Regions from separate parts of the Sporosarcina sp. FSL K6-3508 genome, predicted to be linked through region 1. Evidence: a T-box and tRNA genes for the amino acid it is inferred to sense, from the RefSeq annotation. Region 1 holds a T-box; the other holds one or more tRNA genes.
The links. A T-box is a leader RNA that pairs with one kind of tRNA and senses whether it is charged. The one in region 1 lies ahead of trpS (tryptophan--tRNA ligase), so its partner is inferred to be a tRNA-Trp.

Region 1 (4,255 bases):
GGGCCATTTACTCGGCGCGGCTGGCGGTATTGAAGCGATCTTTACCGTAAAGGCTTTGCAGGAGGGCATCATTCCTCCGACAATGAATTACGAAACTCCGGATCCAGAATGTGATTTAGATTACGTGGTCAATGAAGCACGTAAAGCAAACATCACCTATGGAATGAGCAACTCTCTAGGCTTCGGCGGTCACAACGCTTCGCTGGTATTTAAGAAAATATAATGAAAAAGGAAAGAGCACAGTAGCTCTTTCCTTTTTTTTTGACTTTTAATAAACGATGAAATGATAAAGTGAATTAACGTTGGAGGGGAAAGCTCGGATAGGGCAAATGGGCTTGTGGTCGCTCTGTTCATTCTCTTCAAGATCCATGTATCTACTCTTAATACTTTCCGTGCAAGCAAGTTGAAAGTACTCGTCTAAAAGGCATGTACTTATACATAAGATGAAAGAAAACGATAAAGGGCGAGGATCCGTTTGACGCGTTTTCTAGTATTCCTATTCAGCTATTCTATTATCGTCATCTGTGTTGCCAATTTACTCTTCTACTTGAACTACGCAGCACTCGGTTACGATTATAAGCAAATTACTTTGTTTATGTTGCAGTCGACAGACTTTACAATGCTCGTCATAGCCATTATTTCGTTAGTGTCTACCGTCTGCGTCCCAAGCCCATCGCGGCCTCCATCTTCTTGAGAGTGGTGGAAGCGATGGCATTTGCTTTTTCAGCGCCTTGGTCCAGAATAGAATCCAATTCAGGTGAATCAATTAATTCATGATAACGCTGCTGGATTCCTGCTAAATGATTGTTGACCGTTTCAGCTACGCCAGCTTTAAAGGCGCCATAGCCAAGCCCCTCATATTTTGTCTCCAGTTCTGGGATGGACAATCCGCCTAATGAAGATTCGATGATCAATAAATTTGAGACACCAGGTTTGTTTTCAACATCGAATTTCACAACGCCTTCTGAATCTGTAACAGCACTTTTGATTTTCTTTTCAATTTCTTTCGGCGTATCCAAAATGGAGATCGTCGCTTTTTTATTTGGATCGGATTTACTCATTTTCTTTAAAGGATCTTGTAAAGATTTTATTCGGGCGCCGTTTTTTGGAATACGAACGGCAGGAATGGTCAATACTTTGCCGTAGCGGCTATTGAAACGTTCCGCCAAATCTCTTGTCAGCTCCAAATGTTGCTTTTGGTCTTCACCGACAGGGACGATATCTGTGTTGTACAGTAAAATATCTGCAGCCATTAATGGAGGGTAAGTCAACAGCGCTGCAGAGACACCTTCAGCACCTTCAGATTTGTCTTTGAACTGTGTCATGCGTTCTAGTTCGCCGATGTAAGAGACGCATTGCATAATCCATCCTGCTTGTGCGTGAGCGGGAACTTCCGATTGAATAAAGAGTGTAGATTTTTCTGGATCGATGCCGCTCGCGATATAGGTGGCGGCAAGGGATCGGATAGCTTGTTTTAAGTCGTCAGGATTTTGCTGCACGGTAATAGCGTGTTGGTCAACGATGCAAAAGATGCAGTCCTCTTCATTTTGCAACTCTACAAATTGGCGGAAAGCGCCAATATAATTTCCTAATGTGATGACACCTGTTGGTTGAACACCTGAGAATATAGTTTTCATTGTATTTCCTCCTTTATAAATTGGCATAAAAAAACACCAGCCATCCCTATAAAAAGGGACGATTGATGAAAAGTAACCGTGGTACCACCCGAATTGCTTCGTTAAAAGCCGCTCTAGTCCCTTAACGCGGGATACGTGTCGGACTACTGTTGTTCGTCCGTCAAGCTCGGGAGCCCATTCTTTTTGTACGATTTTGCCTGCTTCCACCATAGACAGGCTCTCTGAGAAAATCGCGTCAAAAATACTTTTTCCTTCTTCGCCATTTACTTATTGCTCTAAAGTATATCGATTTCGATTGGAAAATGCAACTTTCAGAAAAAAATAAGGATTAAATTGAAACCTTTCAGTACATCTGTACGTACTATAGAGGAGAGAGAAAAAGATAGAACGACTTTCTAAATGAGAATACCATTTCTTTCTTTTTAGTAGGTTTAAATCAATTCATTACTGGGTATAAAAAGAGAAGATGTTCAATTACCGCATAAAACAGCATCATTCTGCACAGATTTGTAGGAACTAAAGAATGTCGAAATTCTGTATAATTTTTTTGGAAAAACTATATTAATTGAGAATGATTATGTGTATAATGAGTAGTATGAAGACAAATTATAATAATTCTAAATTGAAATCTAAACATATCAAATCTAAATGAGCGTAAGCCGTGGGAAAGGACGTGTCAATACATGGGTGTTACACTTTATACATCACCTAGTTGTACATCTTGTAGGAAAGCAAAAGCATGGTTGGAGGAACATGAGATTCCTTATACAGAGCGTAATATCTTCTCTGAGCCATTGAACATTCAAGAAATCAAACAAATTCTTCGCATGACAGAAGACGGTACAGATGAAATTATCTCCACGCGTTCCAAGATTTTTCAAAAGTTGAATGTTGACGTAGAGAGTCTGCCGCTTCAAAGGTTATATGAATTAATTCAAGAACATCCGGGCCTTTTAAGAAGACCAATCATTCTAGATGAAAAAAGACTCCAAGTAGGGTACAATGAAGATGAGATTCGTCGTTTCCTACCGAGAAAAGTTAGAGCCTATCAGCTGCTCGAAGCGCGGCGAATGGTGAACTAATCTGAATACAAAAGCTGATAGGGATGACACACTGGATACATTTGTGCCTATCAGCTTTTTTGAATTGAAATTCCCTTGTATTCCTCTAGGATTTTCGCTTCAATGCTTAGGCAATTGAAATAAACCCTTTCGAAATCGGTTTGGTCGACATATAGTAAGAGTAAGCATTGCAAGTGAGTTTAAATTATAAAACAGGGGAAGGCCTGTTTGACAGAAGGGAGAGATAAGGGATGGAAATAGAGCGCATTAACGAAAATACGGTAAAGTTTTATCTTTCTTATGGAGATATAGAAGATCGCGGCTTTAGCAAAGAAGATGTTTGGTATAACCGCGATAAAAGTGAAGAGCTTTTTTGGGATATGATGGATGAACTTGGCGATGATACAGAGTTCGAAGTAGAAGGACCGCTTTGGATTCAAGTCAATGCTATGAATGAGGGAATTGAAGTGATTGTGACAAGAGCACATCTTCCGAAGAACGCTGAATCTTCACAATTTCCTTTTGGCATTGAAGACCCTGAAGAATTATTCGATCCGATTTTTGACGCGATCAATGAAACGGAAGAGGATAGTGAAGAAGAAGTGCAAGTCAATGATAAGTTGTTTGTATTCAGAGATTTTGATGAGCTGATTCCATTGGCATCTCAAATGGCTTCACTCGAAGACCCTTTTGAAACTCAGCTGTATGCATTTGAGGGTCGTTATTATCTCAACTTGCGGTTTGATTACACTCTTATAGATACGAAACGCGCCAAGGACATTGTCAGTATGATCACAGAATACGGCATTCTATCTAAGATGTCGATTCATCGTATTGAGGAATATGGCACAGCCGTTATGGAGTCCGACGCTTTCGTTCAAATAGATAAATATTTTTCATAATTCACTGGAAAGCTACCAATAATTTGGTAGCTTTTTTTATTTTGGTTCGCGATTTAAGCGTGGTTTATTATCAAACGAGCAACGGTACAACGCCTAGTGTGGCAGAAGGAGTATTGTCATTAAATCCACTTCGGCGCTAGCGGATGGCTCCCGCAATGAGCCAGTCAGGAAAAGCACCTGTCTGTCTCATTGCTCCGCCTACCGCTTGTAAGGCGCCTGCGTTTGGTAAGCGGAAGAAAAGGAAATCATTCCTTGCAAAAACAGTTTTTTACGACAAATCGGATACAAGGCAATCTCAGTTTAAACACCATAGTTTTTATTTTACTACACCAGCGCCGAAGCGTTGCCAGAGCACAATGTTTACTTAGTTCAGGGGTTGCGATAGGTCAAGCGACGAGACAATATGTTGAGTTGCGTCATGGAACCCACTTCGGTGCTAGCGGATGGCTCTCACAATGAGCCAATCAGGAAGTGCGCCTGTTTGTCTCATTGCTCCGCCTACCGCTTGTAAGGCGCCTACGTTTAGTATGTAAAGAAGCTAGGGTAATCTCATAGCCTAGGCCAACTTTGACTACTAAGTAGACGCCAATTAATTCTATTTTTTAGATACCACATTCACTAATATAGCAACACAAGCGTAGGCGCAACTGCGGGG
Region 2 (4,255 bases), 1.7 Mb from region 1:
TTGGGCTGTTCGCCCATTAAAGCGGCACGCGAGCTGGGTTCAGAACGTCGTGAGACAGTTCGGTCCCTATCCGTCGCGGGCGCAGGAAATTTGAGAAGAGCTGTCCTTAGTACGAGAGGACCGGGATGGACATACCGCTGGTGTACCAGTTGTCTTGCCAAAGGCATCGCTGGGTAGCTATGTATGGACGGGATAAATGCTGAAAGCATCTAAGCATGAAGCCCCCTTCAAGATGAGATTTCCCATTACGCAAGTAAGTAAGATCCCTCAAAGATGATGAGGTGGATAGGTCTGGGGTGGAAGCACGGCGACGTGTGCAGCTGACAGATACTAATCGATCGAGGACTTAACCTATTTTTAAGAAGTACTACTTGATGTACACAATGTCTTTTATTCAGTTTTGAGTGAACAATTCAAAAGTTTTTCAAAAAACGTTTGACAAATCCGCTCAGTTTGGTATAATAATCATGGCTTTGAAAACAGTTCAGTGACGATGGCGAAGAGGTCACACCCGTTCCCATACCGAACACGGAAGTTAAGCTCTTCAGCGCTGATGGTAGTAGGGGGCTTCCCCCTGTGAGAGTAAGACGTCGCTGGTCTGTGAAAAATGTTGTAAACCTTGTGCCACATACCAATTATAATTATTCCGCAGTAGCTCAGTGGTAGAGCAATCGGCTGTTAACCGATCGGTCGTAAGTTCGAATCTTACCTGCGGAGCCAAAATTGGAGAGCTGTCCGAGTGGCCGAAGGAGCACGATTGGAAATCGTGTAGGCGGTTTGCGCTGCCTCAAGGGTTCAAATCCCTTGCTCTCCGCCAGTTTTCATACTTATACTTTATATGGCCCCTTGGTCAAGCGGTTAAGACACCGCCCTTTCACGGCGGTAACACGGGTTCGAATCCCGTAGGGGTCACCATTTCAAACATTGTATCTCCAATGAAATTTGGAGAAGCGAGCAGAACAAGGAAGCAATTGAGAGAAAGAAGGAGCGTACAATAGTACGTGACTGATTTACCCAGGAGGATTAGCTCAGCTGGGAGAGCACCTGCCTTACAAGCAGGGGGTCGGCGGTTCGAGCCCGTCATCCTCCACCATTTAATTTATAGTATTATCGCGGGGTGGAGCAGTGGTAGCTCGTTGGGCTCATAACCCAAAGGTCGCAGGTTCAAATCCTGCCCCCGCAACCAAGGTCCCGTGGTGTAGCGGTTAACATGCCTGCCTGTCACGCAGGAGATCGCGGGTTCGATTCCCGTCGGGACCGCCATTATCTTTTACATAGCTTTGTCTTAAGTTGTGATCTTAAACATAGCAAATGTGGCTCAGTAGCTCAGTCGGTAGAGCAAAGGACTGAAAATCCTTGTGTCGGCGGTTCGATTCCGTCCTGAGCCACCATTTATTATTAATATGCCGGTGTAGCTCAATTGGTAGAGCAACTGACTTGTAATCAGTAGGTTGAGGGTTCAAGTCCTTTCGCCGGCATCCTTACTGGTGGGGTAGCGAAGTGGCTAAACGCGGCGGACTGTAAATCCGCTCCCTCCGGGTTCGGCGGTTCGAATCCGTCCCCCACCACCATTTAGGGGCATAGTTCAACGGTAGAATAGAGGTCTCCAAAACCTTTGGTGTGGGTTCGATTCCTACTGCCCCTGTATTTTTGAAATTATTTTATGGCGGTCGTGGCGAAGTGGTTAACGCATCGGATTGTGGTTCCGACACTCGGGGGTTCGATTCCCCTCGTCCGCCCCATGCATAATCCCATCATTGTTGTACTATAATAAATACTATCATGGCGGTCGTGGCGAAGTGGTTAACGCATCGGATTGTGGTTCCGACATTCGGGGGTTCGATTCCCCTCGTCCGCCCCATTAGTGGGGTATAGCCAAGCGGTAAGGCAACGGACTTTGACTCCGTCATTCGTTGGTTCGAATCCAGCTACCCCAGTTGGTTTCGCGGAAGTAGTTCAGTGGTAGAATACGACCTTGCCAAGGTCGGGGTCGCGGGTTCGAATCCCGTCTTCCGCTCCACTATGTTGGCGGCATAGCCAAGCGGTAAGGCACGGGTCTGCAACACCCTTACCACCGGTTCGATTCCGGTTGCCGCCTCCAAATTTTATAAATTATTACTTATCATGCCCGAGTGGTGGAATGGCAGACACGTCGCACTCAAAATGCGATGCCGCGAGGCGTGCCGGTTCAAGTCCGGCCTCGGGTATCACCAAAAGAACACAGCCTTTGCTGTGTTCTTTTTTTGTTTTTAAAAATTAAAATTAACTAAAAGATGTAAGACAAGCAAAGGGATGCATCAAAGTGTTTTCAAACCGAATCAAACATAAACAACAAACAATTCTGTTCTAGAACGCACCAATACAGCCATAGACAGCAACTTGACTGGCCAGAATAAACATAGGAATTTTCCGTACAAAAAAGAGGCGCCCAAAAAGTCAAATGAAAATGACTTCTCAGACAGCCTCCATAGAGGAGAAACATGAATTTGTTTAGATGCATTTGTAAGGGTTCATTGCCGTTGCCATGGATGGTTATGGGTTATAGGTCAAAGTGTGAAAGGAAATGGGTCATCGGTTTAGACTAGTAAAGTTGTGTTTCTGTTCCTCGCTCCATGCTCCGGAAAGGAGTCTCACCTTTCCGAAGATCAGAAATAATTAGAACCATCAAATTCTAGGTTGATCGTATAATTTTTTGTGTTGATTCGGTTAGAGAGCTGGTGTGCTGTCTTTTCTGCCAGCTGTGCTTTTTGCCGATAAATTTCTGGGTCAAATAAAGCTACACGATAGACGGTAGTAGTTTCTGCATACCCGTATTGGAGCTCCTCTTTATTTGCCAATGATAATTCTTTATAAAAGGTTGCTTTTGCTCGTAGTTGGATTGCTAATTCAATCGCTTCTACCAAGGTGATCTGCTGTCCTTCGAAGTCTACGGAATGTGTACTGTTTGCCTTGTAGATGAGGAAGTCGAGCGTACGCTGATCTTTTCTTACTTGCTCCATTTCGTTTTCAACGTCATTTAAGGTTCTAGGAACAGGTGGTGGCGCAGTGCCTTTTTCCACAGTAATAAAAGCTACCCGGCGCGCTTCTGTTTCCAGTTCACGCAGTTGTTTGGATAGAATGCTCTTTAGTTTTATACCTTCTGCTAATGTGATGCTCATTATTTCACCCCGTTATCTATGTCGCAGGAGGAATTCTACGCATTTAACACTGTACTAAAGTGATTCCCTCCATTTATACTGGTAAACATTTTTGCGCATGCTTCAGTCAGTTGTATAGCTTCTGTGCTATCTAATGAAGGACGAATAAAAAGCAGCTGCAGTATATTTATCGTTTCTTCTGTAACGGCAGTGCGAATAGAATCGACGTGAGGGCTGCCAAAAGGGCTGTAGTCGTCGGTTAAAAGAAGAAGTTTGTCAAAGGTGTTGAAATGGTTGTTCAAGCCTTCATAGCCATCCTCGGCAGTTCCAAGTGCCAACTGAATGTTTCCAGCTATCTTGTCTGAGTCGTAAATGACAGTAGGTATTTCATATTGCAATGAAAAGAATGTATTCAAATCTTCCGCGCTATGAAATGAGGGAGTATATTTTCTTGCCCTAATTTTTCTCATAAGCACTTCCATTGCCGAAGGATTGGTCAATGGATCAGAACCAAGTGTTCTCCAAATAGATTGCCATTCTGCCAAGCCCGGAAATTCGGTTAACTCTTTATCGAGCAGTTCAAAATAGAGTTGTTCTTGAAATAATTGCAAACGACCTTTTAGCATCTGAGGTGATGCGGAGACAATTGTTTTGGTATAATGAATTATGCCTAATTTAAAATCAGGAATTTTAGTGAATATAGAAGGATGGATAGTAAGTTGCATCAGAATCACCCACATGTAATTTTACTCCATCTTATCATAAGGGAGGCGGGGAATGGTGAAAGTCGCTCAGTTGCAGCAAGAGATACGTGAGTTTGCGGCGTCCATTGGAATAGACAAAATAGGTTTTACGACAGCTGCCCCGTTTGTGAAATTAAAAGATCGTCTGAAACAGCAACAAGAGCTAAACTATCAGTCGGGCTTTGAAGAGCCGAATGTGGAGAAACGTACGAAGCCGCTTTTATTGCTGGAGGGTGCGGAGAGTATTATCTCGATAGCTGTCGCCTATCCTTCGAAAATGGCTGACAGTCCTCGTGGTAAGAAAGGCGAGCGACGGGGTATGTTTTGCAGGGCTTCTTGGGGCGAGGATTACCATACGGTGTTGCGGGATAAACT

Region 2: it has a tRNA-Trp gene. The T-box ahead of trpS (tryptophan--tRNA ligase) is inferred to sense a tRNA for this amino acid. The anticodon was not compared.

What each region holds. Positions count from the first base shown of each region.
Region 1 covers NZ_CP152016.1:1,021,109-1,025,363, forward strand. The annotation lists gene fabF (beta-ketoacyl-ACP synthase II) at 1-223, shown strand, start outside; gene trpS (tryptophan--tRNA ligase) at 651-1,637, opposite strand; T-box leader at 1,689-1,903, opposite strand; gene spxA (transcriptional regulator SpxA) at 2,321-2,719, shown strand; gene mecA (adaptor protein MecA) at 2,950-3,600, shown strand.
Region 2 covers NZ_CP152016.1:2,727,371-2,731,625, reverse strand. The annotation lists rRNA gene MKX97_RS13660 (23S ribosomal RNA) at 1-354, shown strand, start outside; rRNA gene rrf (5S ribosomal RNA) at 484-599, shown strand; tRNA gene MKX97_RS13650 (tRNA-Asn) at 646-720, shown strand; tRNA gene MKX97_RS13645 (tRNA-Ser) at 726-817, shown strand; tRNA gene MKX97_RS13640 (tRNA-Glu) at 841-915, shown strand; tRNA gene MKX97_RS13635 (tRNA-Val) at 1,018-1,093, shown strand; tRNA gene MKX97_RS13630 (tRNA-Met) at 1,112-1,186, shown strand; tRNA gene MKX97_RS13625 (tRNA-Asp) at 1,188-1,263, shown strand; tRNA gene MKX97_RS13620 (tRNA-Phe) at 1,316-1,391, shown strand; tRNA gene MKX97_RS13615 (tRNA-Thr) at 1,406-1,478, shown strand; tRNA gene MKX97_RS13610 (tRNA-Tyr) at 1,487-1,571, shown strand; tRNA gene MKX97_RS13605 (tRNA-Trp) at 1,575-1,645, shown strand; tRNA gene MKX97_RS13600 (tRNA-His) at 1,667-1,742, shown strand; tRNA gene MKX97_RS13595 (tRNA-His) at 1,786-1,861, shown strand; tRNA gene MKX97_RS13590 (tRNA-Gln) at 1,866-1,937, shown strand; tRNA gene MKX97_RS13585 (tRNA-Gly) at 1,946-2,020, shown strand; tRNA gene MKX97_RS13580 (tRNA-Cys) at 2,028-2,101, shown strand; tRNA gene MKX97_RS13575 (tRNA-Leu) at 2,127-2,207, shown strand; gene MKX97_RS13570 (hypothetical protein) at 2,646-3,158, opposite strand; gene MKX97_RS13565 (phenylalanine--tRNA ligase beta subunit-related protein) at 3,194-3,877, opposite strand; gene queG (tRNA epoxyqueuosine(34) reductase QueG) at 3,918-4,255, shown strand, end outside.